3 regions of the Rhizobium sp. P44RR-XXIV genome follow, and region 1 is predicted to be linked to each of the others. Evidence: predicted binding sites of a transcription regulator. Region 1 holds the regulator's gene; each other region holds the start of a gene.
What was found. The regulator LexA, encoded in region 1, represses DNA repair genes until DNA is damaged. The targets are predictions, from matches to a motif close to TGTTCNNNNTGTGTTCNG.

Region 1 (9,834 bases):
CTGATGCGGATCGGTGATGTCGGTCGAGTCGTGATAGAAGGCCGACAGCGCGCCAACGCAGCCGCACATGACGGCCATCGGATGCGCATCGCGGCGGAAGCCGGTGAAGAAGCGCGACATCTGCTCATGCACCATGGTGTGGTGCACGACGCGATGGTCGAAGTCCTTCTTCTGTGCTGCCGTCGGCAATTCGCCGTAAAGAAGCAGATAGCAAACTTCGAGAAAATCGCCGTGTTCGGCCAGCTGATCGATCGGATAGCCGCGGTGCAGCAGAACGCCTTCGTCGCCATCAATATAGGTGATGCTCGACTCGCAAGACGCCGTCGAGGTGAAGCCGGGATCGTAGGTGAAAGTGGAGGTGTTCTTATAAAGGGCACCAATATCAATGACACTCGGGCCGATGGTTCCGGTTTTGACCGGCAGATCCACCGTCTTCTCACCCCAAGTTAGTTTCGCGCTTTGTTCCGTCATGCTGATCCTCCAAGATTTGGCGGGATTGACGCCATAAAAAGCGCCAAAAGGTTAAGCGACTAACGACTAGCTATATGATCCAGAGCCTAATGCCAAGTTATCCTAATGCCGAATTGTGCATTGCAGTATCAACTTTTGGGCACTGCGGTAGCCTGTTTGATCGCGCCGTTCCGGTAAATAGCGCAAATCGGTGACAGATTTGTCGATTTCGGTTGAAATCACCTGATGGTGACGGCAAAAATCGCGCGAAAGCTGTAGTTTTGCGTGGGGCAGGCGCTCAATGCCTAATTTAGAGGCACCGGAACAGCAGGAAGATGGCCGGGACCTTGTTCTGCCTTCGCAGCATCGCCACGCTATTGCCTCATTCGCCCCTCGTGCGAAGACTGGACGACGTCAACGAACGCAAGATCAGGCGCGCCTGTTCGCACAGCTCTACCTGGCCCTCGGTCATGGCCGAGCTGCCATAGGAAGGCTGATCGAAGAGGAAGCGGCGCATGGTCGCGCCATCCTGTTCGCACCAATCTATATGGGGCTGGGCTCGATATTTTGGTTCAAGGTCGATAGCGATCCGCCTTCGCAAGCGGTCCTGGTGGCACTGCTGCTTTTGACGGGCGCCTTTCTGTTTAAGCGTGATGCGGGCCGTCTGTTCCGACATGTCCTCTTTGCCGGCATGCTGGCGAGTCTGGGCGTGGCTCTGGCGCAATGGGAAAGCTGGCGGGCATCGACAGTGATGCTCGATTCGGCAGTGACGACAACCGTTACTGGTCGGGTCGAAAGGCGTGAATCCTATGACAACGGCCGTTGGAGATATGTCGTCAAAGTCGATGGAACGGAAAAGCCGGCCATTCGAAGAGCGCCGGAACGCGTCACTATCTTCGTCCGAAAACAGGCAGAGCCATTCAACCTGGGTGATCGGATTCAGGGCAGGGCGCGGCTAACGCCGCCGGCAGGCCCGGCCTTGCCGCGCCTCAACGATTTCGCATTCAGCTCCTATTTCAATGGAATTGGCGCGAACGGCTTCGCCTACGGCACCCCGGAATTATTGTCTCCAGATGGTGATGTCACAAAAGAGTCGTTGCTCGATCAGGCGGATATCTGGCTCGCCGGCCTGCGTAACAGCATAGGTGACAGGATCAGGAGAACCTTGCCAGGCGACACCGGTGCGTTTGCAGCCGCACTTGTCACCGATGAGAGACGAGCGATTTCAGATGAAACGACCGAGGCGCTGCGAACCGCAGGCCTGACGCATATCATCGCCATTTCAGGCTTGAACATGGCGCTATCGGCGGGCATCTTCTATATCGGCCTGCGTTATCTCTTCAGCCTGTTTCCAGGTGTCGCGCAGGCTTGGCCAACCAAGAAAGTGGCTGCGTTCGGTGCGCTGCTCACCGTGACAGCCTATTACCTCATTTCCGGTTTCGGCGTGTCTGCAGAGCGCGCCTTCATCATGATGGCGATCATGCTGGTTGCCGTGCTCTTCGACCGGCCATCGATCAGCCTGCGAAATGTAGCGCTTTCGGCAATCGTGATCCTCATTCTGTCTCCATCGCAAGTGCTGGGGCCGAGCTTCCAGATGTCCTATGCCGCGACGCTGGCGCTGGTGTCGGGCTACACGCTCTGGAAGCGGCGGCAGCATCGCGAAAGCATATTTTCGCGCTCCAGGTTCCTCAGCCCGCTGCTCTTCGTCTCTCGTTTTTTCGGCGGCGTGTTGTCAACATCCTTCGTCGGCGGTGCTTCGACGGCGATTTTCTCGATCGAGCATTTTCACCGACTGGCGACATACGGGCTTGCTGCAAATCTCGCCGCCATGCCGATCGTCTCGTTCATTGTCATGCCGTTCGGCATGATGGCCATGTTGCTGATGCCGCTTGGCCTTGATGCGCCATTCTGGAAAGTCACCGGTGAGGGACTGGAACTGGTCATCCTGATCGCGAAGACCGTGGCGGGCTGGGGAGGCGATATCACCTTTGGCCGTCAAGCGGGCTGGCTCATGCCAACTTTCATAGCCGGCTTCCTTATCATGACCATGCTGCGGACCCGCCTGCGCCATGTCGGGCTGCTGTTGTTGCTCTCAGCGATCGGTGCAGCAACATTCAATTCCGGCGTGCCGAAGCCGGATCTGATGATTTCCGAAGATGGCGCTCTGGTCGCGTTGCGACAGGACGACATCTTGGCAACGAACCGCGAAAGACCGCAGGCTTTTATCTTCGAGCAATGGCAGAAGGCGCTGGTGGCAGCAGAACACCAACCGCCAACCGTTCTTCCGACCGACAGCCGGCTCCCTCATGTCAGCAAAGCAGATCGCCGCCGGCGGTTAAGCACGGAGGAACAAAACGCAGTGCGCAAGGCAATGGAGGAAGCGCTCGATCAGACGATGCAGGGAAGCTTTGCATGCCAGAAGGGTGCATGGTGTGTCGCAATGCTTGAAAACGGCGCGATGCTTGTCACCATCGAGGACGCAGCCTATCTACCGCCTGCTTGCGATACCGCAAATATCGTCATCACGCCGATAAAACTGCGCCTCGATCGCTGCCGCTCCGGAGCAATGCTTTTCACCGGCGCTACATTGAGGCGAACCGGCTCGGTCGAAATGAATTTCGACTCGGACACGCCTATCATCTCCACAGCGTTCGACAATCCGCAGCGCCCATGGATGCGGCACCGAACCTATGATTGGCGCACCGGAACCTATGGTGTGCCAATCCGTTCTGCGTCACCAGTCAATGATAGCGGCGAATGAGGCCGACAAGCTTGCCCTGGACCTTGACGCGATCCGGCCCGAATATGCGTGTTTCATATGCCGGATTGGCGGCTTCTAGAGCGATGGAAGCGCCCTTGCGGCGAAACCGCTTCAACGTTGCTTCTTCGTCATCCACAAGGGCGACAACAATGTCACCGGGATTGGCAGTCGTTGAATTGCGGATGATGACGGTATCGCCGTCAAAAATGCCGGCATCGATCATCGAATCGCCCCGCACTTCCAAGGCATAATGTTCGCCCGAGCCGAGCATATCGGCGGGAACGGTTATTTCATGGGTATTGTTCTGAATGGCCGAAATCGGAACGCCGGCTGCGATGCGGCCCATGACGGGCACCGACACCGAACTGTTCTGGTCGTCATTGGCCACCTTTGGGGGAGCAGGCGGCGCGACCGGCTGTGGCTTGCCAAGACTGCCTTCGATGACGCTCGGTGAAAAGCCGCGGCGCGGCTGCAGGCTGGGATTGTAGGCATCCGGCAGCTTGATGACTTCGAGCGCTCTCGCCCGATTCGGCAGGCGACGGATGAAGCCTCGCTCTTCCAAAGCCGTGATCAAACGGTGAATGCCGGACTTGGATGCAAGATCCAATGCGTCCTTCATTTCATCGAAAGATGGTGGAACGCCGGACTCCTTCATCCGTTCGTGAATGAAGAGAAGCAGTTCCTGCTGCTTGCGCGTCAACATCGTCTTGGAACCCCAGAATCAAGAGAAACGTCGTGAAACAAATCCAGAACGGACACTATATGTTCCATATGTGTTCCGCAAGTACTTAAATTTCGGTAAAGCCTTGCCCTGTCAGTTAGATATTTAAAATTATCGAATGGATCGTGGCGCGACGGCGAGTGGTTATATCGGTGCTAACATAACGATAAATATGGGAAAACGCCGCTGGATGCGCAGACGGAGTGGTTTTAAGTTTAAGTCACCTATCTGAAGCATGGCTGAAATCTAGCTTGTACCGAGAAGGTTCGGCTGCTGTCGAGAATCAGTCATTGTCCAGTATCATCGCTATGCTGCTTCGGCCTTGAATTGGACCGTGGATCGGCGCAAACCTGCCGCAGCAGAAAATCGGAGACGCCATGACTTCGTTGCCGCATCCGCTGGATCATCTTGTGCTGCCGACGGTCAATATCGCATCGGCGCGTGAACGCCTTGGCAGGCTTGGCTTTACGGTGGCTCCGGATGCGCGCCATCCCTTTGGCACCGAGAACGCATGCGTCTTCTTTGCCGACAAGACCTATCTGGAGCCCCTCGGGGTCACATCTCTGGAGCAGTGTGAAAAGAGCATCGAGGACGGCAATGTCTTCGTCGCTCGTGATCAGGCCTATCGGTTTCGGATAGGTGAAGACGGGTTCTCCGGCGTGGTTTTCGGCACGGATGACGCTGTCGCTGATGACGAACGTTTCAAGGCCGGCATGATCTCCGCCGGACGGATGCTGGATTTTTCGCGGCCGATGAGGATGCCGGATGGCACGGAAACCCAGGCGGGCTTTCGTCTTGCCTTTGCCGCCGATCTGCGTGCGCCCGATTTCCTGGCCTTCTGCTGCCAGCGCATCAATCCGTTGCCCGCCGATCGCAGCGTGCTGGAGCGCCATGAAAATGCTGTCACCGGCATTGCGCGGGTGGCGATATCGACGACCAAACCCGCCGCGTACCGCTCGTTTTTCGAGGAGATCATAGGTGACCCCAGGATATCCGAGCATTCCTTCGGACTGACAATCCGGGCTGCCAATGCCGACATCGATCTCCTGACGCCGGAAGGCATGGAGGCGTTTTACGATTTGCGGGTCGGCAAGGACGATCCGGGGCTTCGAGCCCGCGCAATCCTTTTCAAAACACGCGATCTTTCCGTGACATCGTCGCATTTCGCTGCTAACGGCGTCACCTACACGCGTAAGAACAACCGTATATTGGCAAGGCTGGCGCCCGCAGCGGGCGCTCTTTTCGCCTTTGAGGAGATAGCATGAGCACGAATTCGGAAGTGATCGTCGGCGAGGGAGCGTCCAAGGTTCTGTTTTCCAACACTGCCAAGCTGTCGCTGATCGCCGGCCCCTGCCAGATGGAGAGCCGCGAGCATGCCTTCATGGTGGCCGGCGTGCTGAAGGAACTCTGCGACAAGCTCGGCATCGGCCTTGTCTATAAATCCTCCTATGACAAGGCGAACCGCACCTCGCTCTCCGGCAAGCGCGGTATCGGCATCGAGAAGGGATTGGAAATTTTTGCCGATCTCAAGAAGGAATATGGCTTTCCGGTGCTGACCGATATTCACACCGAGGAACAATGCGCCGTTGTCGCCAAGACGGTTGATATCCTGCAGATCCCGGCCTTCCTTTCGCGCCAGACCGACCTGCTGGTCGCCGCCGCCAAGACCGGCCGCGTCGTCAACGTCAAGAAGGGCCAGTTCTTGGCGCCCTGGGACATGAAGAACGTCCTTGCCAAGCTGAATGAAAGCGGCAACCCGAATATCCTCCTCTGCGAGCGTGGCGCCTCCTTCGGTTACAACACGCTGGTCTCGGACATGCGCTCGCTGCCCATCATGGCGGCGATGGGTGCGCCCGTCATTTTCGATGCGACCCACTCCGTGCAGCAGCCGGGTGGGCAGGGCGGCTCGACTGGCGGCGATCGCCGATTCGTAGAGACGCTGGCGCGCGCCGCAGTTGCCGTTGGCGTTGCCGGCGTCTTCGTCGAGACGCACGAAGATCCGGACAATGCGCCCTCGGACGGCCCGAATATGGTCTATCTGAAGGATATGCCGCGGCTTCTGGAGAAGCTTCTGGCCTTCGACGCCATCACCAAGGCCTGAGAAATCACAGGCATTCAACAGGCTGACATGATTTTGCGTTACGGGGCCTGAAGGAGTGTCAAATCGGGAGGCGGAGCGGCATTGTAATTTCCGCGTCTTCGATTAAGACCATTTCAATCGATTTATAAACCAGCGAGCAGGAAGCTATCATGACCGCAATCACCGACATTATCGCCCGCGAGATTCTCGACAGCCGTGGCAATCCCACCGTCGAAGTCGATGTCTACCTCGAAGACGGCAGCATGGGCCGCGCGGCGGTTCCGTCGGGTGCGTCTACCGGTGCGCACGAAGCCGTCGAGCTTCGCGATGGCGGCACGCGCTACCATGGCAAGGGTGTTGAGAAGGCTGTCGAGGCCGTCAATTCGGAAATCTTCGACGCGATCGGCGGCATGGACGCTGAAAACCAGATCCAGCTCGACGACATCATGATCGAGCTTGACGGTACGCCGAACAAGTCCCGCATTGGCGCCAACGCCATCCTCGGCGTATCGCTCGCCGTCGCCAAGGCCGCAGCCCAGAGCGCCAACCTGCCGCTCTACCGTTATGTCGGCGGCGCTCATGCCCGCTTGCTGCCGGTTCCGATGATGAACATCATCAACGGCGGCGCTCATGCCGACAACCCGATCGATTTCCAGGAATTCATGATCCTGCCAATCGGCGCCGAAACGTTCCGCGATGCCGTGCGCATGGGCTCGGAAGTTTTCCACGTCCTCAAGAAGGAACTGGCCTCCCAGGGCCACAACACCAATGTCGGTGACGAAGGCGGCTTTGCACCGGGCCTGTCGAGCGCTCCTGCTGCCCTCGATTTCATCATGAAGTCGATCGAAAAGGCTGGCTACAAGCCTGGCGAAGAAATTGCGCTTGGCCTCGATTGCGCCTCGACCGAGTTCTTCAAGGACGGCAAGTACGTGCTGGAAGGCGAAGGCCGCACGCTGGAATCCGGCGCGATGGCTGAATACCTCGCAGAACTCGCCGCCAAGTACCCGATCGTCTCGATCGAAGACGGCATGGCTGAAGACGACTGGGAAGGCTGGAAGACGCTCACCGACCTGATCGGCAAGAAGACGCAGCTCGTCGGCGACGACCTGTTCGTCACCAACTCCGCTCGCCTGCGCGATGGCATCCGCATGGGCGTCGCCAACTCGATCCTCGTCAAGGTCAACCAGATCGGTTCGTTGACCGAAACCCTCGACGCCGTCGAAACTGCGCACAAGGCCAACTACACAGCCGTCATGTCGCACCGCTCTGGCGAAACCGAAGACTCCACGATTGCCGATCTCGCGGTTGCCACCAACTGCGGTCAGATCAAGACCGGCTCGCTGTCGCGCTCCGACCGTCTTGCCAAGTACAACCAGCTGATCCGCATCGAAGAAGGTCTCGGCCCACAGGCAAAATATGCCGGCCGCTCCATTCTTCGCGCCTGATACTGGGGCAGCGTGATCCCCGGGGATCTACGCCTTCGTCATCCAGGAGATCGAACCGCGCCTTCGGGCGCGGTTTTTTGTTGCGGGGGCAGTTAGAGTCAACGGACGGTTAATCTCTCGCGGCTAGAGTCGCTCTAGGTGTTTGATTTGACGTGATCTTATCCGCAGCCACAGTGCTATCGTCGCATGGGTCTGAGGCTAGAGATCTCCAGCGATAGAGCGTTTCGAGCGAGTATGTGGACAAAGTATCATAAGAAGAGAAAGTTCGGCCGTTTCGTTCTTCCCGCTGTTACTGTGGCCTTCGTCAGCTATTTCGGCTATCATTGTGTCCATGGTGACTACGGCCTGAAGGCCACGGAGGTTTTCGAGCAGCGCCGTATCGATCGCAGCAAGGAACTCGCTGATCTCGTCGCCAAGCGTGAGCACCTTGAAAAGGAAGTCGCTCTGCTGAGCGATGGCTCCCTGGACAAGGATATGCTGGACCAATATGCGCGCTATCAGCTGACCTATTCCAAGGCGAACGAGATCGTCATCTTCAATAAATAGCCACAATTAACCGAATTTCGGTTAATTGCGTTTTTGCAAATAATATCAGTTACTTGCAAAGAATATGAGCCATGCAATTATAGCATTGCTGTGGCGAACAATCTTGCCTATGTTACGCCTCACCACAAAACGAGGCTACTCACACAGGGAGGGTTGAATGGCGCCGCGAAAGAACGCGACCGTTTCCAGCCGTAAAACAGCATCCAGGCCTGCCAAGGAAACCAATGGCGGTCCGATCGCGGAATTCGACCGCGATGCGGAGCTCAAGGCTTATCGTGAGATGCTTTTGATCCGCCGCTTTGAAGAGAAGGCCGGCCAGCTTTACGGCATGGGCTTCATCGGCGGCTTCTGTCACCTCTACATTGGCCAGGAAGCTGTCGTCGTCGGCATGCAGATGGTTTTGAAGGATGGCGACCAGGTCATCACCGGTTATCGCGATCACGGGCACATGCTGGCAACCGGCATGGAAGCACGCGGCGTCATGGCCGAGCTTACCGGACGTCAGGGCGGCTATTCCCGAGGGAAGGGCGGCTCCATGCACATGTTCTCCAAGGAAAAGAATTTCTACGGCGGCCACGGCATCGTTGGCGCCCAGGTCTCGCTCGGCACCGGCCTTGCCTTTGCCAACCGCTATCGCGGCAATGACAATGTCAGCGTCGCCTATTTCGGCGATGGTGCTGCCAACCAGGGCCAGGTCTACGAAAGCTTCAACATGGCGCAGCTCTGGAAGCTGCCCGTTATCTTCGTGATCGAGAACAACCGTTACGCCATGGGCACTTCGACTGCCCGCGCCACCGCGCAGGCTGATTTCTCCAAGCGCGGCGCCTCGTTCGGCATCCCCGGCATCCAGGTCGACGGCATGGACGTTCGCGCCGTCAAGGCAGCGGCCGATGAGGCCATAGCTTACTGCCGCTCCGGCAAGGGCCCGATCATCCTGGAAATGCTGACCTACCGTTACCGCGGTCACTCCATGTCGGACCCGGCGAAGTATCGCTCCAAGGACGAAGTGCAGAAGATGCGCTCCGAGCATGATCCGATCGAGCAGGTTCGCGTTCGCCTTCTCGAAAAGGGCTGGGCGACCGAGGATGATCTGAAGGATATCGACAAGGATGTCCGCGAAATCGTCGCCGATAGCGCCGATTTTGCCCAGAGCAATCCGGAGCCGGACGCATCCGAGCTCTACACCGACATTCTGCTGTAAATCGGGGAGGGACGATCAATGCCCATCGATATTCTTATGCCCGCCCTTTCTCCGACGATGGAAGAAGGCACTCTTTCGAAATGGCTCAAGAAGGAAGGCGACAAAGTCACTTCCGGTGACGTCATTGCCGAAATCGAAACCGACAAGGCCACCATGGAAGTGGAAGCCGTCGACGAAGGCGTCATCGGCAAGCTGCTGGTTGAAGCCGGCACCGAAGGCGTGAAGGTCAACGCCAAGATCGCCATCCTGCTGCAGGACGGCGAATCTGCTGCCGACATTTCGTCCGCCAAGGCTGCACCCGCTGCCGAACCGGCCAAGGCCGAAGCACCTGCCGCCGCTGCTCCCGCTGCCGCGCCGGCACCCGTTCCGGCCCAGCCGAAGGCCGCGGCTCCTGTCGATCCGGAAATTCCGGCCGGCACCGAGATGGTCTCGACGACCGTGCGCGAAGCGTTGCGCGATGCGATGGCCGAAGAAATGCGCGCCAATCCCGACGTTTTCGTCATGGGCGAAGAAGTCGCCGAATACCAGGGTGCTTACAAGGTCACTCAGGGTCTGCTGCAGGAGTTTGGTGCACGCCGCGTCGTCGACACCCCGATCACCGAGCATGGTTTTGCCGGTATCGGCGTCGGT
Region 2 (9,834 bases), on a different contig from region 1:
GGGCCGATATGCGCTCGCAATCCCCCCGGCGCTTCCCATCTCGTTTCGACAGGCTTCATCATGATCCGCAGCACCGTTTCCGCCTCCACCGTTCCCTCGCAGGAGGAGCGCAAGAGCTTTATCTCGCTGGAGAAATCTCCTGCCGTTCATGCCTCTATCCTGGCATCGCTTGCCTGCATGAACACGGTGCGGGTCGGTGGTGCTGAAGCCAAGGCCGCGGCCCTGTCCTTCCCCTTCACCGTTGCGGCCTGGAACCTCGAGCGCTGCCTGTTCCCTGAGGAGACTGCGGCAAAGCTGCGGGCAACAGGAGCGCCGCTGGTCCTGCTTTCCGAGATGGATGATGGCATGGCCCGCACCGAGCAACGTGATCCCACGGCCGTCGTCGCCGGCGAACTCGGCATGAACTATGCCTATGGCGTCGAGTTCCTGGAACTGAGCCTCGGCTCGGAAATCGAGCGTTCCTACTGCCGCGACGATTTCAACGAGAAGGGCTTTCACGGCAACGCCCTGATGGCCTTGGTCGCCTTGAAGGATGCTTTCCTGTTCCGTCTTCCCGGCGAAGCCGTGTGGTTCAATGACAGCAACGAGCAGCCGCGTATCGGCGATCGCTGCGCTGTCGGCGCTATCGTCGAAACCGAAGCCGGGCCTTTCGTTGCCGTGTCGGTCCATCTCGAAAGTGTCGCAACTGCTGCATACCGCGAGCGGCAGACGGCGGCGCTGATCGATGCCGTCGAAGCCTTTGCGCTCGGCCTTCCGATCCTGATCGGCGGCGATCTCAACACCGGCAATCACACCGGCGGCGATTTCTCGACCGACACGCTGTTTGCCATGGCGGAAAGCCGTGGCTTCGAATGCCATGGCGGCCCGCTCGATCAGACGAGCACACGCCCGAGCCTGATCACTCGCTTCCCCGATCGCGCCATGAAGCTCGATTGGTTTCTGAGCCGTGGTCTGAAAATCAGCGAAAGCCACCTTGTTTCCTCCCTCAATGAAGAGGGCAAGCCGCTGTCCGATCACGACATGATTGTTTGCACAATCGAAGGTTTCTCGGCCTGATCGCTGCAACCGTTAAAATGCGAAGTTTTTCCTGAACCTCGCCGTTACCTCTTTCATGCGAAGAAGTCTTAGACGCGCATGGAATTGGGGGATTGCATGGTCTTGAAATTGATGTTGGCGAGCATGGCGGCCTTTGCCGCGCGTGCGGTGCCTGTTGTCGTGGCGATGCCGCCATCGAAGAATTTCGTCGCCGATGCCGCGGGCGCGATGGAAATGAAGCCATCGCCGATCGAGCCGTCGTGGATACTGGCGGGTGAACCTGTGGCCCGCATCGCCGAGCATTCTCGCGGACAGGATGACGCCGCGCTGACGGCGCTGTGGGATTGCACAGCAGGCGAGTTCCGCTGGTATTTCGGCTGGGACGAAACGGTAATGATCCTCGAAGGCGAGGTGCATATCACCACGGAAGATGGCGTCGAACGCACGCTGACCGCAGGAGATGTCGCCTATTTCGCAGGCGGCACCTGGGCGACATGGCGCATCGATCGCTATCTGCGCAAGGTCGCCTTTTTGCGCAAGCCGTTCCCGAAGCCTTTGACCATGGCCTATCGCCTGCGTGATCTCGTCAGGCAGGGCGGCGGCACCCAGGGTCTCGCCGCCTGAGTGCGGCGAGCTTTGCCTGAAGCCCTTGAATAGCCGTTGCGTTTGAAGGCGGGCCGACCTACATCTGTCGGCGAATTCGAGCGAGGGCTGACTATGGCGAAGATTAAGAATGTCGCGGTCCAGATGGACCATGTCCGGGGCATCAACATTGCGGGCGACTCGACCTTCGCCATGAGCCTCGAGGCCCAGAACCGCGGCTACAAACTCTTTCACTACACGCCCGAGCGGCTGAGCATGCGCGACGGCGAGGTCTATGCCTCCGTCGAGCCGATGATCCTGCGCGATGTCAAGGGTGACCACTTCGAGCTCGGCGAGCCCGAGCGTGTCGACCTTTCGACCATGGATGTGGTGTTGCTGCGCCAGGATCCCCCCTTCGACATGGCCTATATCACCTCGACACATCTCTTGGAGCGCATCCATCCGAAGACTCTCGTTGTCAACGATCCGGCCTGGGTGCGCAACTCGCCGGAAAAGATCTTCGTCACCGAATTCGCCGATCTGATGCCGAAGACGCTGATCACCCGCGATGCCGGCGAGATCCGCCGCTTTCGCGAGGAGATGGGCGATATCATTCTGAAGCCGCTCTATGGCAATGGCGGCGCCGGCGTCTTCCATTCGACGCGTGACGACCGCAACCTCTCGTCTCTGCTGGAAATGTTCGGCCAGCTCTTCCGCGAGCCCTTCATCGCCCAGCAATACCTGCCTGACGTGCGCAAGGGCGACAAGCGCATCATCCTCGTCGATGGCCAGGCTGTTGGCGCGATCAACCGCGTGCCGGCCGAGCATGATGCCCGCTCCAACATGCATGTCGGCGGCCGCGCCGAAGCCACCGAGCTGACGGCGCGCGAGCAGGAAATCTGCGCCCGCATCGGCCCGGCTCTGAAGGCCCGCGGCTTCCTTCTCGTCGGCATTGATGTCATCGGCGACTACATGACCGAGATCAACGTCACGTCGCCGACCGGCATCCGCGAAGTGAAGCGCTTCGGCGGTGCCGACATCGCCAGCCTGCTCTGGGATGCGATCGAATCCAAGCGGGCGTGATGGCTGTTTTCGCCGGGGATCGGTGAGAGGTCGTTTGCTCTCGCCGCAACACGAATTATATCGCTATGCCCATGCGGCGGCAGGTCAGGATCACCGCTGACTGCTCGGTCGAGCTGTCATCCGCGATGACGATCGGCACGAAGCCGAAAAGCGGCTTCACGTTGACCATCATGCCGACGTAAGGCCGCTTGTTTACCACGCCGCCATAGCCACCCATGGCGGTGATCGTGCCGCAGACGCTGACATGGCCCTTGCTGTTCTTGGAAGCCGCCATAGGCCCGAAAAGCAGAAGGCCCTCGTAAGGAAGCTGCTCGCGCAAACCCTTTTCCACCGCAGCCGTTTCCTTGGCGCTCAACGAATAGGGAATGCCCTTTTCCAGATTATCCCCGCCATCGATGGACTGGCAGCCGCCGAGAAGGACGGCCATCAGAAGGGATAGCGATATCGCAAGTCTCATAATTTTCCCCCAATTGTAAAAACCGCCCCTTTGTTCTTTTATTGTTCTTGTTTCATTTCATTTTTTCTGCCACGTTGCAACCCATGGTCTGCGGTGAAGAATTAATAGCGGCAAGCGAGTTGGGCGAGGGCAAGGCATGGTGGCGCGCGTCAGTACGGTTGCGTTTCAGGGTATCGAAGGCGTGCCCGTCGAAGTTCAGGTGATGATCGCGCCCGGCAAGGTGCTGATGCACATCGTCGGCCTGCCGGACAAGGCCGTCGCTGAAAGTCGAGAGCGGGTGCAGGCGGCACTTCACGCTTCCGGCCTCGCCCTGCCGCCGAAGAAAGTCACGGTCAATCTCGCACCGGCGGACCTGCCGAAGGAAGGCAGCCATTTCGATCTTGCGATCGCGCTTGGCCTGATGGCGGCGCTCGGCGCCATCCCGGCTGACGCCTTGTCTTCCTACACCGTTATCGGCGAACTCAATCTCGACGGCACGATTGCACCCGTTGCGGGCGCCCTACCGGCTGCCATCGCCGCCAATGCCATGGGCAAGGGGCTGATTTGCCCGTTCGAGAGCGGGCCGGAAGCCGCCTGGGCGGGCAAGGAAATCGATATTCTCGCGCCACGCAGCCTGATCGCTCTCGCCAACCATTTTCGCGGCACCCAGGTGTTGTCACGCCCGGAGCCAGCAGTGCGGGCCACCGCCGCCAACCTGCCAGACCTTGCCGATATCAAGGGGCAAGAGAGTGCCAAGCGGGCATTGGAAGTGGCAGCGGCTGGCGGCCATAATCTGCTCTTCGTCGGGCCGCCCGGTTCCGGCAAGTCGATGCTGGCCTCGCGCCTGCCGTCGATATTGCCGCCGCTATCGACATCGGAGCTGCTCGAAGTATCGATGATCCACTCCGTTGCCGGCCAGCTTTCGGGCGGCAAGCTCTCCGATCGACGGCCCTACCGTGCGCCGCACCACTCCGCCACCATGGCGGCGCTCGTTGGCGGCGGTCTGCGTGCCCGGCCCGGCGAGGTCTCGCTTGCCCATCACGGCATTCTATTTCTTGACGAACTGCCGGAGTTTTCGCCGCAGGCGCTGGATGCGCTGCGCCAGCCGCTGGAAACCGGCGAATGCGTCATCGCCCGCGCGAACCACAGGGTTTCCTACCCCGCCGGCATCCAGTTGATCGCGGCGATGAATCCCTGCCGATGCGGCATGGCCGGCGAGCCGGGGCATACCTGCGCCCGAGGCCCGCGTTGTGTCAGCGATTATCAGGGGCGCATTTCCGGCCCGCTGCTCGATCGCATCGATATCCGCATCGACGTACCGGCCGTTTCCGCCGCCGATCTTATCCGGCCGGCAGCGGCGGAAAGGAGCGCCGATGTGGCACTGCGTGTCGCCCGCGCCCGGGAGCGGCAGCGCGAGCGTTTCGAAACGGCCGGCATGAAGGGCATTCTCACCAATGCCCGCTGCTCAACCTCGATGATCGAAACCATCGCCGAGCCGGATGCTGCCGGCCTGCAATTGTTGCGGGATGCGGCGGAGAAGATGAAGTTCTCGGCCCGTGGCTATCACCGCATCCTCAAGGTGGCGCGCACGCTCGCCGATCTCGACGACAAGCCGACCGTCGGGCGCATCCATCTGGCGGAAGCCATCTCCTATCGCATCGCCGGTGAGCGGTTGACCGCGGCTGCCTGATCTCATGGTGCGGCTGAAGGCGCTCGATTTGGACGCCCGCCACCGAATGCGATAGGACCGTCTGCATCGCTGATCGAATTGGAAGATGTCGTCTCCGCATGAATGCAGAACTGTCCATTGATCCAGGAACCGGGGCCATTTGCATCGGTGACGCTGTTCGATTCACGGCATCCCAGGATAAATCGAGCGTACTAGCGCTCGCCTCTCAGTGGGTCGGTGGATCGCGCGATCTACAGAATGGTTACGAATGGCTGCAGCTGCATGGCCTGTCCTTCGGACAACAACCGGCCGACATCGCGTTATGCTTTCATGATGGCAGGCTGATGAGTGCCCATTGGGGCGTTTCCTTGCCGGGCGCGACGCTGGAAGAGGGCTGGCCGACCCAGCAGGCAATCAACCAGGAGATCAAATTCGTGCGCAAGGTTTTGGTTGCCATGTTCCAGACCGAGTTGACGGATGGCGGGCTTGTGTTTCCATGGGGCACCGTCTGGAGCAGGTTCGACCTGAAAGGCTTCAGTGCCAGCCACGGCGTGCGCTACCATGAGGCTATCGCTTTACCCGAATGAAACAGGGGTGCCGCAGCACCCCTTTCTCAATCAAAATTATGGTTGGCTGTTTCAGCCGCCCAGACCTTCGAACAGCGCCGTCGACAGGTAGCGTTCGGCGAAGGAGGGGATGATGACGACAATGGTCTTGCCTTCGTTTTCCGGGCGCTGGCCCACCTTGATGGCTGCCGTCAGCGCCGCACCGGAAGAGATGCCGACGGGCACGCCTTCGAGCTTCGCCACGAGCCGGGCCTGCTGGAAAGCCTCGTCATTGGAGACGGTGATCACCTCGTCATAGACATGGGTGTCGAGGATCTTCGGCGCGAAGCCGGCGCCGATGCCCTGGATCTTGTGCGGGCCGGGATTGCCGCCGGAAAGAACCGGGGAATCCGTCGGCTCGACGGCGATGACCTTCACGTCGGGCTTGCGGGCCTTCAGCACCTGGCCGACGCCGGTGATCGTGCCTCCCGTTCCGATGCCGGAGACGAAGATATCGACCTTGCCCTCGGTGTCGTTCCAGATTTCCTCAGCCGTCGTCTTGCGATGGATTTCCGGGTTGGCCGGGTTCTCGAACTGCTGCGGGATGATGGCATCCGGCAGCGTCGAGGCCAGTTCCTCGGCCTTGGCGATCGCGCCCTTCATGCCCTTCGGCCCTTCGGTCAGCACCAGTTCGGCGCCGAGCAGCGCCAGCATCTTGCGGCGCTCGATCGACATGGTCTCCGGCATGGTGAGGATCAGCTTGTAACCCTTGGCGGCGGCGGCAAAGGCAAGCGCGATGCCGGTATTGCCGGAGGTCGGCTCGATCAGCACCGTTCTGCCCGGAGCGATCTTGCCCTGAGCTTCCAGGCTCTCGATCATGGCAACGCCGATACGGTCCTTCACGGAGGCAATCGGATTGAAGAATTCGAGCTTTGCCAGGAGGTTGGCCTTGACGCCCTTTTCCTTTGCCAGCTTGTCGAGACGCACGAGCGGCGTGTCGCCGATGGTCTCGGTGATCGAGGCATAGACGCGGCCGCGGCCTGGTTTGCGGGTGTCGGACATGGGTTCTCTCCCTACATTGGAATTATGGAGTGACAATAGGATCAAATGCTTGCGGAAACCAGAGTGCGTGCGTCCTCACCGCTTGCTGCGCGTGAGAAAAGAATCTCTCAACCAGCTTCTTCAGAGAAGATTTTTTCAGGCTGCGCGGGCGGCGATGAAGGCTGCCGTGCCCGCGAGGATGCTGGCGGCGACCCGGTTCAAGATCTGCAGGGCTCGCGGTTTCTTCAGGAAGGTGCGGGCTCGCGAGGCAAGCAGCATATAGGGGACGAGAACGACCAGCAGCACGACGAAAGTTGCCGCCAGCAACATCGCATATTCGCGCAGGCCGATGCTGCCGATATCGATCAGCGTCGGCACCAGCGCGACGTAGAAGAGCATGGTCTTCGGATTGCCGAGCGTCACCAGCAGGCCCGAGAGAAAAGACATGCCGGCGCTATTGGATTTCTTTGCCGCGATATCCGCAGCCAGCAAACCGGCCGTCCATAGTTTCCAGGCGATATAGCCGAGATAGAGCGCACCGGCGATCTTGATGACGATGAACACCTCGGTGAAGGTCTGCGCCACAAAGGCAAGGCCGAGGATGACGGCCGTCAGGTAGATCGTGTCACCGAGCACCAGGCCGAGGCCCATGAAAAAGGTCTCGCGAAAGCCGGAGCCAAGCGCACGCGCCACGATCGCCGTAATGCCAGGGCCGGGAATTGCCGCAGCAATGAAGAGAGCGCCGCAATAGGCGAGCAGGGATGCAAGCGTCATGGCAATTTCCTCCTCAGATGGTGTTTGCTCTAACGCACCACCTTTGCGTTTTCAAGCGATTGCGCTGGCGCTGCGAACAGATTACCAAGGGGTTAACGGCGCGTCGAAACTGCTTTGCCTAAGGATATCATGTCTTCTGCATTGCTACTGATCGATCTTCAAAATTCCATCCTGACCGGCCTTGGCGCTCCGGGTCGGCAGCCGGCCATCGATGCCGCGCTGGAAGCGGTTGTCGCCAAGCTGGCGGGCTTGAAACACAGGGCACGCGCTGCCGGCATTCCGGCCTTCATCGTCCAGCACGACGGTAATCCGGGCCATCGGCTGGTGAAACGCAGCGAAGGCTGGCAGCTGCGCCGGGAAATCGCGCCCGAGGCCGGTGATGTCGTGGTGCACAAGACGAGCTGCGATTCTTTCTTCGAAACCGATCTTGAGGCGAAGCTGCGTACCCGCGGCATAACCCGTCTTTTCATCGGCGGCTGCATGACGCAATTCTGCGTCGATACGACGGCACGCCGCGCCGTTTCGCTCGGTTTCGACGTCTCGCTGATCTCGGATGGGCACACCACGGCGGATATGGGCAAGTTGGCTTTCGAAGAGATTGTCTCCCATCACAATATGCTGCTTGACGGTTTCGACGCCGGGCAGCATGAAATCAGGCTGATCGCATCCACCGAAATTCTTTTCTGACGCCTTCCCGCCCGGAGTTCCCCGATGCCGCACGTGACCAGCATGATCGCCTTTGCCTTGATTGCGCTCGGCATGGTGCTGACGCCCGGGCCGAACATGATCTATCTGGTATCGCGATCGATCTCGCAGGGGCCGGCGGCCGGGTTGATCTCGCTCGGCGGCGTCGCTTGCGGCTTTATCTTCTACATGCTGTCAGCCGCGCTCGGCATCACCGCCTTCGTCCTTGCCGTGCCCTTCGCTTATGATGCGCTGCGACTGGCGGGTGCGGCCTATCTCGGCTGGCTTGCCTGGAATGCGCTGAAGCCCGGCGGCCGCTCCGCCTTTCAGGTGCGCGAGCTGCCGAAAGACAGCACGCGCCGGCTTTTCTCCATGGGGCTGGTGACCAGCCTGCTGAACCCGAAGGTCGCAGTGCTTTATCTTTCGCTGCTGCCGCAGTTCATCGATCCCGCCGCCGGCAGCGTCTTTACGCAATCGCTCTTTCTCGGCTTCGCGCAGATCATCATCAGCGTGACGTTCAATGCCATGTTCGCGCTAAGTGCCGGCTGGATCGCGATGTTTCTCACCCGGCGCCCATCCTTCGCGCTGGTGCAGCGATGGCTGATGGGTACCGTGTTGGCAGGGCTTGCCGTCCGCATGGCGTTTGAGGCGCAACGCTGATGCGAAACGTGGTGCAAACCGTCACCGCCGGCCTTTTGGCACTCGCCTCGTTCGCAAGCGTCGCGCCACTCGCTTCGGCGGCGGAGACTGGCACGCAAACAATCGTCTTCATGCGCCATGGTGAAAAGCCGGAAGCAGGCCTCGGTCAGCTGAGTTGCCAGGGCCTCAACCGGTCGCTGGCCCTGCCGCCGGTGCTGACAAAGCTCTTTGGCAAGCCCTCGGCGATCTTTGCCCCGGACCCTTCCAAGCGGAAAGAAGATTCCGGCGTTTCCTACGATTACATCCGGCCACTCGCCACCATCGAGCCGACGGCCATCGCGCTGGACCTGCCTGTCGATACCAGCTTCGGCTATGAGGATATCGATGGCCTGAAGGCCGCGCTGGAAAAGCACGACTATGCCGGCAAGCTGATCTTCGTTGCGTGGGAGCACAAGCAGATCGTCGATCTCGTCCGGCAATTGATGAGCGAGAATGGCGGCGACGCCAAGGCGGTGCCGAAGTGGCACGGCAAGGATTTCGACAGCCTCTATGTCCTGCATCTCGGCGCAGATGCGGCCAAGCCGAGTGCGCGTTTCGAGAAGCTGGCGGAAGGTCTCGACGGCCAGCCGGAAACCTGCCCGCAACCCGCCAAATAATCTCAGAAGACCGGCCGCATGAAGCTGCGCTCATAGCTGACGATGCAGCGCGTTTCCTCGCCATAGGCAAGGGCGGCTTGGCATTCCGCGTCCTCGGGTATTTTCAGCCGATACTCCTCATAGGCGGCGAGGCTCGGAAAGCTGAATAGCGCGAGCGCGATGTTGCTGGCGCCTTCATGCGGCATGAAATAGCCGTGATGCGTGCCGCCAAGCCGGTTGACCAGCGGGATCCAGAGCTTTGCGTAATGCTCGAACTGGGCAAGCTTATAGGGATCGATGACGTAGCGCAGATAGCAGGTGATCATTCGGCTGTTCCCTTTGAAAGATCACTGCTTTTAGGACGGGGCAGGGGGATCGTCCAGCCGAGATTCATGCCCGCTGCCGCCCCCAGAATGACGATGGCACCGATGATTTGCGCGACGCCGAGCACATGGCCGAAGGCAAAGCGATCGACGACGATGGCGGCGATCGGATAGATGAAGGAGAGCGCGCCCGTGAGATGCGTCGGCAGCCTCTGGATCGCTCCATAGAGCAGCACATACATCAGGCCGGTATGGACGATGCCCATGGTAATGAGAATGGACCAGCCGCCGGCATCATGCGGAGCGGCGGAGAAATCGGTAAACGGGATGAGCATCAGGACGCCGGTCGAGACCTGGATGAGCGCGATGAGATGCGGCGGCGTGCCCT
Region 3 (9,834 bases), on a different contig from region 1:
CCGAGTGCAAGACCGGCCATGACATCGCTCGGATAATGCGCGCCGATCATGACGCGCGTGATCGCAAGCCAGAGGGCGCAGGCGGCAAAGATGTAGCGATAGCGCGGGAAGAGGAATGCAAGGGCGACGAAGAGGGCGCCGATGGTGGTGGCATGGCCCGATGGGAAGCTTTCGAAACTGGCCCGACCGTTGAAGGGCGAGAAGCCGAAGGGACCCCAATCGGCGAAATGCGTGGGTCGGGCGCGGCCGATGGTGCGTTTCAGCAGGTTGGCGAGAAGGCCGGAGAGCACGATGGTCGTCAGCAGATAGCCGCCGATCTGGCAGATGCGCAGCGCCTGGCAACGACAACGTTGTGAGTGAAGCAGCCTGCTGCCGGCCCAGCCTTCGAAGAACAGGAAGGCACTGATGATGATGATCCAGCCGGAATCGCCGAAATCGGTCAGCGCCCCGCCAAAGAAGCGAATGGAGGGCGATAGGGTTTTGAGCGTCGCGCCGACAGGCCAGTCGAACAGCAGGGCGGAGAGAAGAACGATATTAGCCGTCAGGAAAAGACAGATCTTCCAGTGAGATGGCGCAAGCCGCGCATCGCTTCGCCGCCAACGTCTGTCAAGAGACGTCAAGATCGCCTGCATATCTACCGTCCCTGTCGTCTAACTTCCAATCAAGTCGACAAGAACACCTAGCAGGCTCCTGTAACAGTATTTTTAAGGTCGTCGCCTATCGCTTCGTCGAGTCGGGATCTATGGATTCTTCGTTGCCGTCAAAGAAAAACCCCGCACTGCGCGAGCAGAGCGGGGTTGGTGTTTCACGTGAAATATAGCTGGCGATTTATGCCGAGAGAGCCTTGAATTCGGCCAGGATGGCGTCGCCCATTTCGGCCGTGCCGACCTGGCGGCTGCCTGCCGACATGATGTCGCCGGTGCGGATGCCACTGTCCAGCACGTTGGCAATCGCCTTTTCCAGCGCATCGGCTTCAGCAATCAGGTTGAAGGAGTAACGCAGGCACATGGCGAAGGAGGCGATCATGGCAATCGGGTTGGCGATGCCCTTGCCGGCGATATCTGGAGCCGAGCCGTGTACCGGCTCATAGAGCGCCTTGCGCTTGCCCGTCTTGGCGTTGGGGGCGCCGAGCGAAGCCGATGGCAGCATGCCGAGCGAGCCGGTCAGCATGGCGGCAACGTCGGACAGCATGTCGCCGAACAGGTTGTCGGTGACGATGACGTCGAACTGCTTCGGCTGGCGCACGAGCTGCATGCCGCCGGCATCGGCGAGCATGTGCTCGAGCTGCACGTCGGAATATTTTTCCTTGTGCGTCGCGGTGACGACCTGATTCCAGAGCACGCCTGACTTCATGACGTTGCGCTTTTCCATCGAGCAGACGCGGTTGTTGCGGGTACGCGCCAGTTCGAAGGCGACGCCGGCAATGCGCTCGATCTCGTAGGTGTCATAGATCTGGGTGTCGATGCCGCGCTTCTGGCCGTTGCCGAAATCGATGATTTCCTTCGGCTCGCCGAAATAGACGCCGCCGGTGAGCTCGCGGATGATGAGGATATCGAGGCCGTCGACCAGTTCCGGCTTCAGCGAGGAAGCGGATGCCAGTGCCGGATAGCAGATGGCCGGGCGCAGGTTTGCAAACAGCTGGAGATCCTTGCGCAGGCGCAGCAGGCCGGCTTCCGGACGCACTTCGTAAGGCACGTCATCCCACTTCGGACCGCCGACGGCGCCGAAGAGAACGGCGTCAGCCGCCATTGCCTTTTCCATGTCGGCATCGGAGATCGCCGCGCCATGCGCGTCATAGGCGCTCCCGCCGACAAGGCCCTCGTCGGTGACGAAACCGGCATTCTTGGCCTCGTTCATGTAAGCGATGATCTTGCGAACTTCGCCCATGGCCTCGGGGCCAATGCCGTCACCCGGCAGAAGGAAGAGATTGCGCACTGTCATGGGGAAGCCTCCGCAAAAGAAAAAGTTGCGGGGTTTTTAGACCCGCAAATGCGGCTTTTCAAGCGAGGAAGCGGCCGAAACGGTACGGTTTTCGGGCTTTTGAGTATAACCCACCACCCCTCGCCCTTCGAGACGGCCCTTTGGGCCTCCTCAGGGTGAGGGGTGGGTCTTTTGCTCGATCATGGGCCTCCCTGATCCTTCGACAAGCTCAGGATGAGGGCGGAGCGAGCTGCTAGCCGGGCGAGAGAACTAGCCCTCATGGTTAGGAGGCCCGAAGGGTCGTCTCGAACCACGAGGGCGGGTGATTACCTCAACCGGCTCTCCCCAATGATCAGTTACTCAGCCAACCCGAGCGAAGCCAGATAAGCAGCCGATGCCGGGATCTTCGACTTGTCCTTGATCTCGATGATCAGCCGCGGATTGCTGTCGAGCTTGGCAAGGGCGGCGAAGACGGCGCGCCAGTGAATATTGCCTTCGCCGAGGCTCCAGTGGCGGTCGGCATAGCCATCGGCATCCTGCAGGTGGACATGCTGCAGACGGTTGCCGGCGGCGTGGACATAGTAATCGACCGGCGGAGCGCCTGTGTAACCATGGGCATAATGGGCATGGCCGGTGTCGATCGACACGGCGACGGCGGGCGAGTTGAAGCTGTTTGCAAGACCGACGCGGATATGGGGATCCTTGTCCTCGATGTTCTCGATGACCATGGTCAGCCCGATGTCTTCGGCGCGCTTCACGGCATCCTTGAGCGTCAGATGCGTGTATTCGATGATCTTTTCGCGCTCGCCCTTGTTGTTGTCGAGGTTGTTGTAGGACCAGGACGTATAAGGGCTATGGACGACCATCTGTGTGGCGCCGATATTGGCGCAGACGTCGAGCGCCTGCAGCAGGCGCTTGGAAACGACAGCGCGGACATCCGGGTCCTGCGAGGCGATGACGAAGCCCCAGAACGGGCCGTGAATGCCGAGGCGGCCCTGATGGCCATCGAGCAGCTTGCGGGCGCGCTCGGCCAGCGGCTGCCAGTCGCCGTTCAAAACTTCGGCTTCGACGAAGCTCTGCAGTTCCAGATCGCGCGGCTTTTCGAGCAGCCAGTTGCGATGGGTTTCGACGTCGTCAAGCGTCATGGCGGCGCCGACAATAGGAAGGGATGTCATGGATGGGCTCCATTGCGTGGAGAGGAATTAAGACGGGAGGAGAGGCCGCAATGGCCTCGGCAGGCTTATATGGACCCCCTTCTTGTCGATCATATTACAACACGCAGAAAAGGAGGGCCTTTCCAAATGCTTAAAACAAAAAGCCGGGCTGTTAAGCCCGGCTTTGAAACGTGACAGTTATGATGAAACCGATCAGGCGGCCCAAGGGCGCGACGCGGCGTTCGACTTTTCGTAAGTGTCGATCGCGGAGGATTTCTCCAGCGTCAGGCCGATATCGTCGAGGCCGTTCAGCAGGCAATGGCGCTTGAATTCGTCGAGTTCGAACTTGAGCGAACCGCCGTCCGGGCCGGTGATTTCGAGGTTTTCCAGATCGATCGTCAGGATAGCGTTGGAGCCGCGCGAGGCGTCGTCCATCAGCTTGTCGAGATCTTCCTGGCTGACCTTGATCGGCAGGATGCCGTTCTTGAAGCAGTTGTTGTAGAAGATGTCGGCGAAGCTTGTGGATATGACGCAGCGGATGCCGAAGTCGAGGAGCGCCCAAGGCGCGTGCTCGCGCGAGGAACCACAGCCGAAATTGTCGCCGGCGACGAGGATCTTGGCATTCTGATAGGCCGGCTTGTTCAGCACGAAATCCTGGTTCAGCGAACCATCTTCATGGTAGCGGGCTTCAGCAAACAGGCCCTTGCCGAGACCGGTGCGCTTGATGGTCTTCAAATAATCCTTCGGGATGATCATGTCGGTATCGACATTGACGACCGGGAGGGGTGCCGCGACACCGGTCAACTTCACGAACTTGTCCATGGGGTCCTGCCTTCATTCTCGTCTAAAGCACGAATTATCCTGCCAATAGAGCAAATCCGGCCCGAAATGAAGGAGAATCTTGGAAATGCTCTAAAACGCGGATCTTTGGTCGCAGCCTGCCCATCAGACATAGGTCCAGATCGAGGCAAATGCGTTCGGCAGCCTGCAAACAGGCTGCCGCTGCCCTGTATTCGACGTCAGAGATCGATGATCGTGCCGCGACCGTCGTTCCAGATGCGCATTTCGCGCTGGCTGTTCGTCTTGGCGCGCACCGGTGCCGGCTTCATGCGAAGCGAAATCGCACGGGCTGCCATAAGCACAGTGAGGATACCACCGACGGCAAGCGTCAGCGAAACGGTAAACAGCGCCATGGCTGCAAACACGGTGATACCGGCAAGCGCGATGAACAGGGAACGGATATTCTGCATGGTCGAGACCTCTCTACTTACAGCAATGTGGGCCTGTTCCTTTTCATCTGCAAGAGGAGCGTGGCTTTTTGTTGACTTGCCTGGAGATTAAAAGCGCGGCAAAACGGCGCTATGAGCCAATCCTCCTCTTCCCGCCCCGCCCGCCTGCGCCGCTCGGTCTTAAGCGTCCCCGCCATCAACCGCCGCGCTTTGGAAAAGCTTGCCAGCCTCGATTGCGATGCTGTTATCTTCGATCTCGAAGATTCGGTTTCGCCGGAAAAGAAGGCCGAGGCGCGGGAGAATTTGCGGGCGTTCTTCGCCTCGTCTCCGCTATCGGCCAAGGAGCGGATCATCCGCATCAATGCGCTTTCCTCCAATTTCGGCGCCGAGGATCTGGCGCTGGTCGTGGAGCTGGAGCCGGATGCGGTGTTGCTGCCCAAGGTGGATGAGCCGCAGGACGTGATGCTCGTGGGTGACAGGCTCGCGGAAGCCGATGCGCCGGAAAACCTGCGCATCTGGGCGATGATCGAGACCCCGCGCGGCATCCTGAATGCCGCTTCGATCGCCGAGGCCGGACGCACCGCGGGCAGCAGGCTCGATTGCTTCGTCGTCGGGCTCAACGATCTCAGAAAGGAAACGGGCGTGCTGCCGCAGTCGGGCCGCGCCTATCTTGTGCCCTGGCTGATGCAGGTGGTGTTGGCCGTCAGTGCCTATGGGCTTGAGGCCATCGACAGCGTTTTCAACGATTTCAAGGATATGGACACGCTCGATGCGGAATGCGCCCAGGGTATCGCCATGGGCTTTTCTGGCAAGATGCTGATTCATCCGAGCCAGATCGAGGCCGCCAATCGGCATTTTGGTCCGGATGAAGCGGCTGTTGCCGAGGCTGAGGCGATCATATCAGCCTTTGCCGAACCGGGTGCCGCCGATCTCAATGTCGTGAACCTCGGCGGCCGATGGTGGAACGGCTGCATCTTGTCCAGGCGGAAAGACTCGTCCATAAAGTTCGCCTGATCGAGCAGCGCCATCGCCCTTCGACAAGCTCAGGGTGAGGGCTTATATTTACGAAAGACGCTTTGATGAAACTCTACCGCTTCCTCACCGGCCCCGATGATGCTTCTTTCTGCCACAAGGTATCGGCAGCGCTGAACAAGGGCTGGGAGCTCTCGGGCTCGCCGACCTATGCCTTCAATGCCGGGAACGGCCGGATGGAATGCGGCCAGGCCGTCGTCAAGGAAGTCGCCGGCAAGGATTACGATCCGGAGATGAAGCTTTCCGAGCAGTAAGAGGACGTAATTCCTCATCGAAGGCTTGATGTTTTTCCCTGACCGTCCTGCGGTCGGGGCCGATACTACCGATCCGTCGCTTCCTCGGCGCTCGCCTCGATGCGTTCCATGTCCTCGTCGCTCAGGCCGAAATGATGACCGATCTCGTGGATCAGGACATGGGTGATGATATCGCCGAGGGTTTCCTCGTTTTCAGCCCAGTAATCGATGATCGGCCGGCGGTAGAGGCGGATCTTGTTCGGCATTTCGCCGGTCTGGGCGGTGAAGCGCTCCGATATGCCGCGGCCCTCGAAAAGGCCGAGCAGGTCGAAGGGCGTTTCCAGCGCCATATCCTCGAAGACATCGTCATCGGGAAAATCTTCGATGAGGATGATGAGGTTGCCGGTGAGCGAGCGGAATTCGTCCGGCAAGTGGCTGTAAGCCTCCATAGCCAGAGATTCAAATGTGCTGATTGAGGGCGCGTGGCGGTCCCGCCAATCCTCGCTCTGGTCAATGCGAGCCATGAATGCTTCCTTCCTTAGCTGGTCATATAGAGACTTTGCGCAGCTTTTACGAGAGCGGATTGGGGCATGATGCCGAAAAGTCTTTGAGCGGCTTTCGGACGGCACCATGGTCTACCTGTTTGATTTTAGGGCGGATTCAGATTTCAGGTTGAATAGACTCCAATCATTCGGCTCTGTGCACAGGAATATTTTCTTATAAATTGGTGTTGACTCTTTTTCCGACCTCTGGAATCCATAAGAACATAACAGGAACATTATCGATCTGGAGTGAACGTCATGGCCGAGGCCGCCGTGGCGGGGGAAACGCTTTTTGCCCTGCGTGAAACCATTGCCCGACTGGAAGGCAGGCCGATATCGGCGCTGGCTGCGGCGGCGCATGAGACGCTGGCGGAGAAGGCAAGACCCCGTTCGGCGGGGGCTGCCCAATCCTTGCTTGCGATCGGGGTCGAGGACCTCGATGACGCGATGCAGGGTGGCGTGCCGCTGGATGCATTGACGGAAATCCGCTCGCTGGGCCTGCGTGATGCGGGCGTAGCCAGCGGCTTTACCCTTGCTCTTGCCGCGCGGCTTCATGCGCAAGCCGCCGGCACAGATGCGGCCATATCCCCGGTTCTCTGGATCGGCGATACGGTCGCCGCGATGGAGGCGGGCCTGCCCTATGCCATCGGGATCATGGATTTCGGACTGGAGCCGGCCGGCTTCCTGCAGGCATCTCCGCGCAAGCTGGAGGAAGCGCTCTGGCTGGCGGAAGCAGCGCTTGCCAGCGCGGCCTTTGCGGTCGTCATCCTGGAAGTGCGCGGCAATCCCGCGCGTTTCGGGCTGACGGAAAGCCGGCGGCTGGCGCTCAGGGCCAAGGCGACAGGCCGGCCCCTGTTTTTATTGCGGCAGGGAGGCGAGGAGGAAGCGAGCAGCGCCCTCTTCCGCTTTTCCGTCGAACCCGCGCCGGCGCAGGCGCGGCCCCTGCCGGACGGATCGGTGCTTGGCGGCAGCATCGGTCATCCGGCCTTTCGTCTGACCTTGGAAAAGAGCCGCAACCCCGCGCCTCTTTCCATAACCCTGGAGTGGAATGCCCATGACCGCCGCTTTGCCCCTGTCTCCGATGCTCAGCACCCTGCCCTTCCCGGCGAACACGCAGCGCATTCTGGCGCTGACTTTTCCGCATCTGCCAACCGACCGGATCGCGCGCAAGCGCTGGGGCCTGTCCTGGCGTTCGACAGGCAGGCTTGAAGCGCCACCACTCGTCTGCGCCGGCAGGCTGAACAATGCCATGCGGCTGACCGCGCTCAACGAGCGGGCGGAGATGATCGGCCTGAAGCGCGGCCAGGGCGTGGCCGAAGCTCGGGCGATCTGCCCTACCCTCGATGTCATCGAGGAAGATCTTGCGGCGGATCGCAAGCTGCTGGAGGCGATCGCCGACTGGTGTGACCGCTATACGCCGCTGGTGGCAATCGATGGCAAGGATGGCCTCTTTCTCGATATTACCGGCTGCGCTCATCTCTTCGGCGGCGAAGAAGCGCTGCTCGAGGATATATTGATCCGGATTTCCCGGCTCGGGCTCGATGTCCGCGGCGCGATTTCCTCCGCGCCGGGCCTCTCCTGGGCGGTCGCCCGCTTCGAGGAAAGTCGCATTGTTCCCCCTGAAGCCATGGAGGAGGCGCTGGCGCCGCTGCCGGTGGCGTCGTTGCGGCTTGGCGAGGAGAGCGTTGCCGCCTTGCAGAAGATGGGCCTGAAGCAGGCGGGCGATCTCCTGGCGGCGCCACGGGCGCCGCTTGCCCGTCGCTTCGGCGCACAGGTGTTGTTGCGGCTCGATCAGGCAGTCGGCCTCATCGAGGAGCCGATCTCGCCGCGCCGGCCGGTGGCGCAATTATCGGCCGAGCGCCGGCTTGCCGAGCCGGTGCAGGCGGAAGCCGATATTCTGCAGCTCGCCCACATGCTTGCCGAAACGCTGAAGCCGGGTTTGGAGGCGCGTGGCGTCGGCGGCCGTTCCTTCGAGCTTTTGCTGTTCAGGGTGGATGGGGCGGTTTTCCGCATCGCCGCCGGGGCATCGCAGCCGCTGCGGGAGCCGGGCCGGATCGCCAGCCTGTTTAACGAGCGCTTCACCGCCATTCATGACGATCTCGATGCGGGATATGGTTTCGAGATTGTCCGTCTCAATGTGCTGCAGCACGCGCCCTTCGATGCGCTGCAGGGCGATTTCGTCGAGGAGGACCGACAGGGCACGTCACTTGCCGCCTTCGTCGACCGGGTTGCAGCACGGCTGGGGCCGGATTGCCTGCAGGGTTTCGAGCTCAGGGAAAGCCATATTCCCGAACGGGCCGCCCGGCCGGTGCCAGCCATGCAAATCCTCGCGGCTCGCCGGCGGACAGGCAGAGAATATGCCGGCCGCGGCTTTTTCCGGGGCGAACGGCCGTTGCGGCTGTTTCGCATGCCGGAACTGGTCGAAACCGTTGCCGCCGAAGTGCCTGACGGCCCTCCCCGGCAGTTCCGCTGGCGGCGCGTCATGCATCGGGTCAGCCGGGCCGAAGGGCCGGAGCGGCTTTCGGCGGAATGGTGGGTCGAGGAAAAGGAAGAACCTGTCCGCGATTATTTCCAGATCGAGGACGAGGAAGGCCACCGTTTCTGGCTGTTCCGCAAGGGCCTCTACGGCCAGACCGCAACGCCGCCGGATTGGTACATGCATGGGGTCTTCGCATGAGCGCGCATCCGACCCCTCTCGCGTCAGCGCCTTTTTTCGAGATCGGCGCGAGAACGAACTTTTCCTTTCTCGAAGGCGCCTCGCATCCGGAGGAGATGGTGGCGCAGGCCACCCTCCTGAAGCTTTCCGGATTTGGAATTGCCGACCGCAATTCGGTTGCCGGCGTCGTCAAGGCGCATGCGCATACCAAGGTTCTCCGGGCGGAATATAAAAGGATTGCTGAGGAAAACATTGAACGTCGCGCCAAAGGGCAGCCGGAAAAGCCGCTCCTGAAACCGGTCGCTTTCCAGCCCGGCGCCCGCCTGGTCTTTTCGGACGGCACACCCGACATTCTTGCCTATCCGCAGAACCGCAAAGGCTGGGCACATCTTTGCCGGCTGTTGAGCGCGGGCAATCTCAAGGCTGAAAAAGGCTCCTGCAAACTCCAAGAGGCTGACCTCATGGAATGGGGCGACGAGATGATGCTGGCGCTCGTTCCCGATGCTGACAGCGTGGAGACGACGGAAGGCCAGGCAAGGCTGGAGCAATGCCTTAAGCGGCTATGGATGCGTTTCGGCCGGAAGTTTCATATGGTCCTGTCGCCGGCCTATGACGGGCGGGATCGGCTGGTCTTTGCCACGCTTTCCATCATTGCGATTCGAAACGGCGTGCGGCTGATCGCCAGCAACCAGCCGCTTTATCACGCAACCGAACGCAAGCCGCTTGCCGACATCGTCGTTTCGATCCGCGAGCATGTGCCGATCGCCGAGGCCGGCTTCAAGCTGGCGGCCAATGCCGAACGTTATCTGAAGGATGCTGCCGAGATGAGCCGCCTCTTCAAGGATTATCCGAAGGCCCTCGCCAATACACAGAAGTTCTTTAGCCGGCTTTCTTTTTCGCTGGATGAGCTGAAGCATAATTATCCCGATGAAAGCGTTGATGGCGAAACCGTTGAGGAAACGCTGAAGCGGCTGACATGGGAGGGCGCGAGATGGCGCTATCCCAATGGAATCCCCGAAAAGGTCGCCAAACAGATCGATCATGAGCTCGTTCTTATTCGAGAGCGGC

Region 2: the regulator LexA is predicted to act here: its motif matches at 3,189-3,206, upstream of BSK43_RS07650 (YifB family Mg chelatase-like AAA ATPase).
Region 3: the regulator LexA is predicted to act here: its motif matches at 6,329-6,346, upstream of BSK43_RS03400 (metallopeptidase family protein).

The regions. Positions count from the first base shown of each region.
Region 1 is NZ_MPVZ02000028.1:960,948-970,781, reverse strand. Features, by position in the region: gene gltA (citrate synthase) at 1-471, opposite strand, end outside; gene BSK43_RS21840 (ComEC/Rec2 family competence protein) at 752-3,211, shown strand; gene lexA (transcriptional repressor LexA) at 3,192-3,914, opposite strand; gene BSK43_RS21830 (VOC family protein) at 4,310-5,197, shown strand; gene kdsA (3-deoxy-8-phosphooctulonate synthase) at 5,194-6,033, shown strand; gene eno (phosphopyruvate hydratase) at 6,183-7,457, shown strand; gene BSK43_RS21815 (septum formation initiator family protein) at 7,692-8,003, shown strand; gene pdhA (pyruvate dehydrogenase (acetyl-transferring) E1 component subunit alpha) at 8,161-9,204, shown strand; gene BSK43_RS21805 (pyruvate dehydrogenase complex E1 component subunit beta) at 9,223-9,834, shown strand, end outside.
Region 2 is NZ_MPVZ02000025.1:459,795-469,628, reverse strand. Features, by position in the region: gene BSK43_RS07670 (endonuclease/exonuclease/phosphatase family protein) at 61-1,056, shown strand; gene BSK43_RS07665 (cupin domain-containing protein) at 1,153-1,659, shown strand; gene gshB (glutathione synthase) at 1,753-2,700, shown strand; gene BSK43_RS07655 (hypothetical protein) at 2,756-3,157, opposite strand; gene BSK43_RS07650 (YifB family Mg chelatase-like AAA ATPase) at 3,294-4,826, shown strand; gene BSK43_RS07645 (hypothetical protein) at 4,925-5,392, shown strand; gene cysK (cysteine synthase A) at 5,444-6,412, opposite strand; gene BSK43_RS07635 (LysE family translocator) at 6,548-7,165, opposite strand; gene BSK43_RS07630 (cysteine hydrolase family protein) at 7,295-7,852, shown strand; gene BSK43_RS07625 (LysE family translocator) at 7,877-8,509, shown strand; gene BSK43_RS07620 (hypothetical protein) at 8,509-9,144, shown strand; gene BSK43_RS07615 (NIPSNAP family protein) at 9,147-9,449, opposite strand; gene BSK43_RS07610 (DMT family transporter) at 9,446-9,834, opposite strand, start outside.
Region 3 is NZ_MPVZ02000023.1:114,792-124,625, reverse strand. Features, by position in the region: gene lpxE (lipid A 1-phosphatase LpxE) at 1-632, opposite strand, end outside; gene leuB (3-isopropylmalate dehydrogenase) at 829-1,941, opposite strand; gene BSK43_RS03425 (sugar phosphate isomerase/epimerase family protein) at 2,277-3,095, opposite strand; gene leuD (3-isopropylmalate dehydratase small subunit) at 3,288-3,896, opposite strand; gene BSK43_RS03415 (hypothetical protein) at 4,094-4,324, opposite strand; partial or broken gene BSK43_RS03410 (CoA ester lyase) at 4,436-5,355, shown strand; gene BSK43_RS03405 (DUF1737 domain-containing protein) at 5,383-5,589, shown strand; gene BSK43_RS03400 (metallopeptidase family protein) at 5,655-6,092, opposite strand; gene BSK43_RS35565 (hypothetical protein) at 6,369-7,319, shown strand; gene BSK43_RS03390 (DNA polymerase Y family protein) at 7,360-8,787, shown strand; gene BSK43_RS03385 (error-prone DNA polymerase) at 8,784-9,834, shown strand, end outside.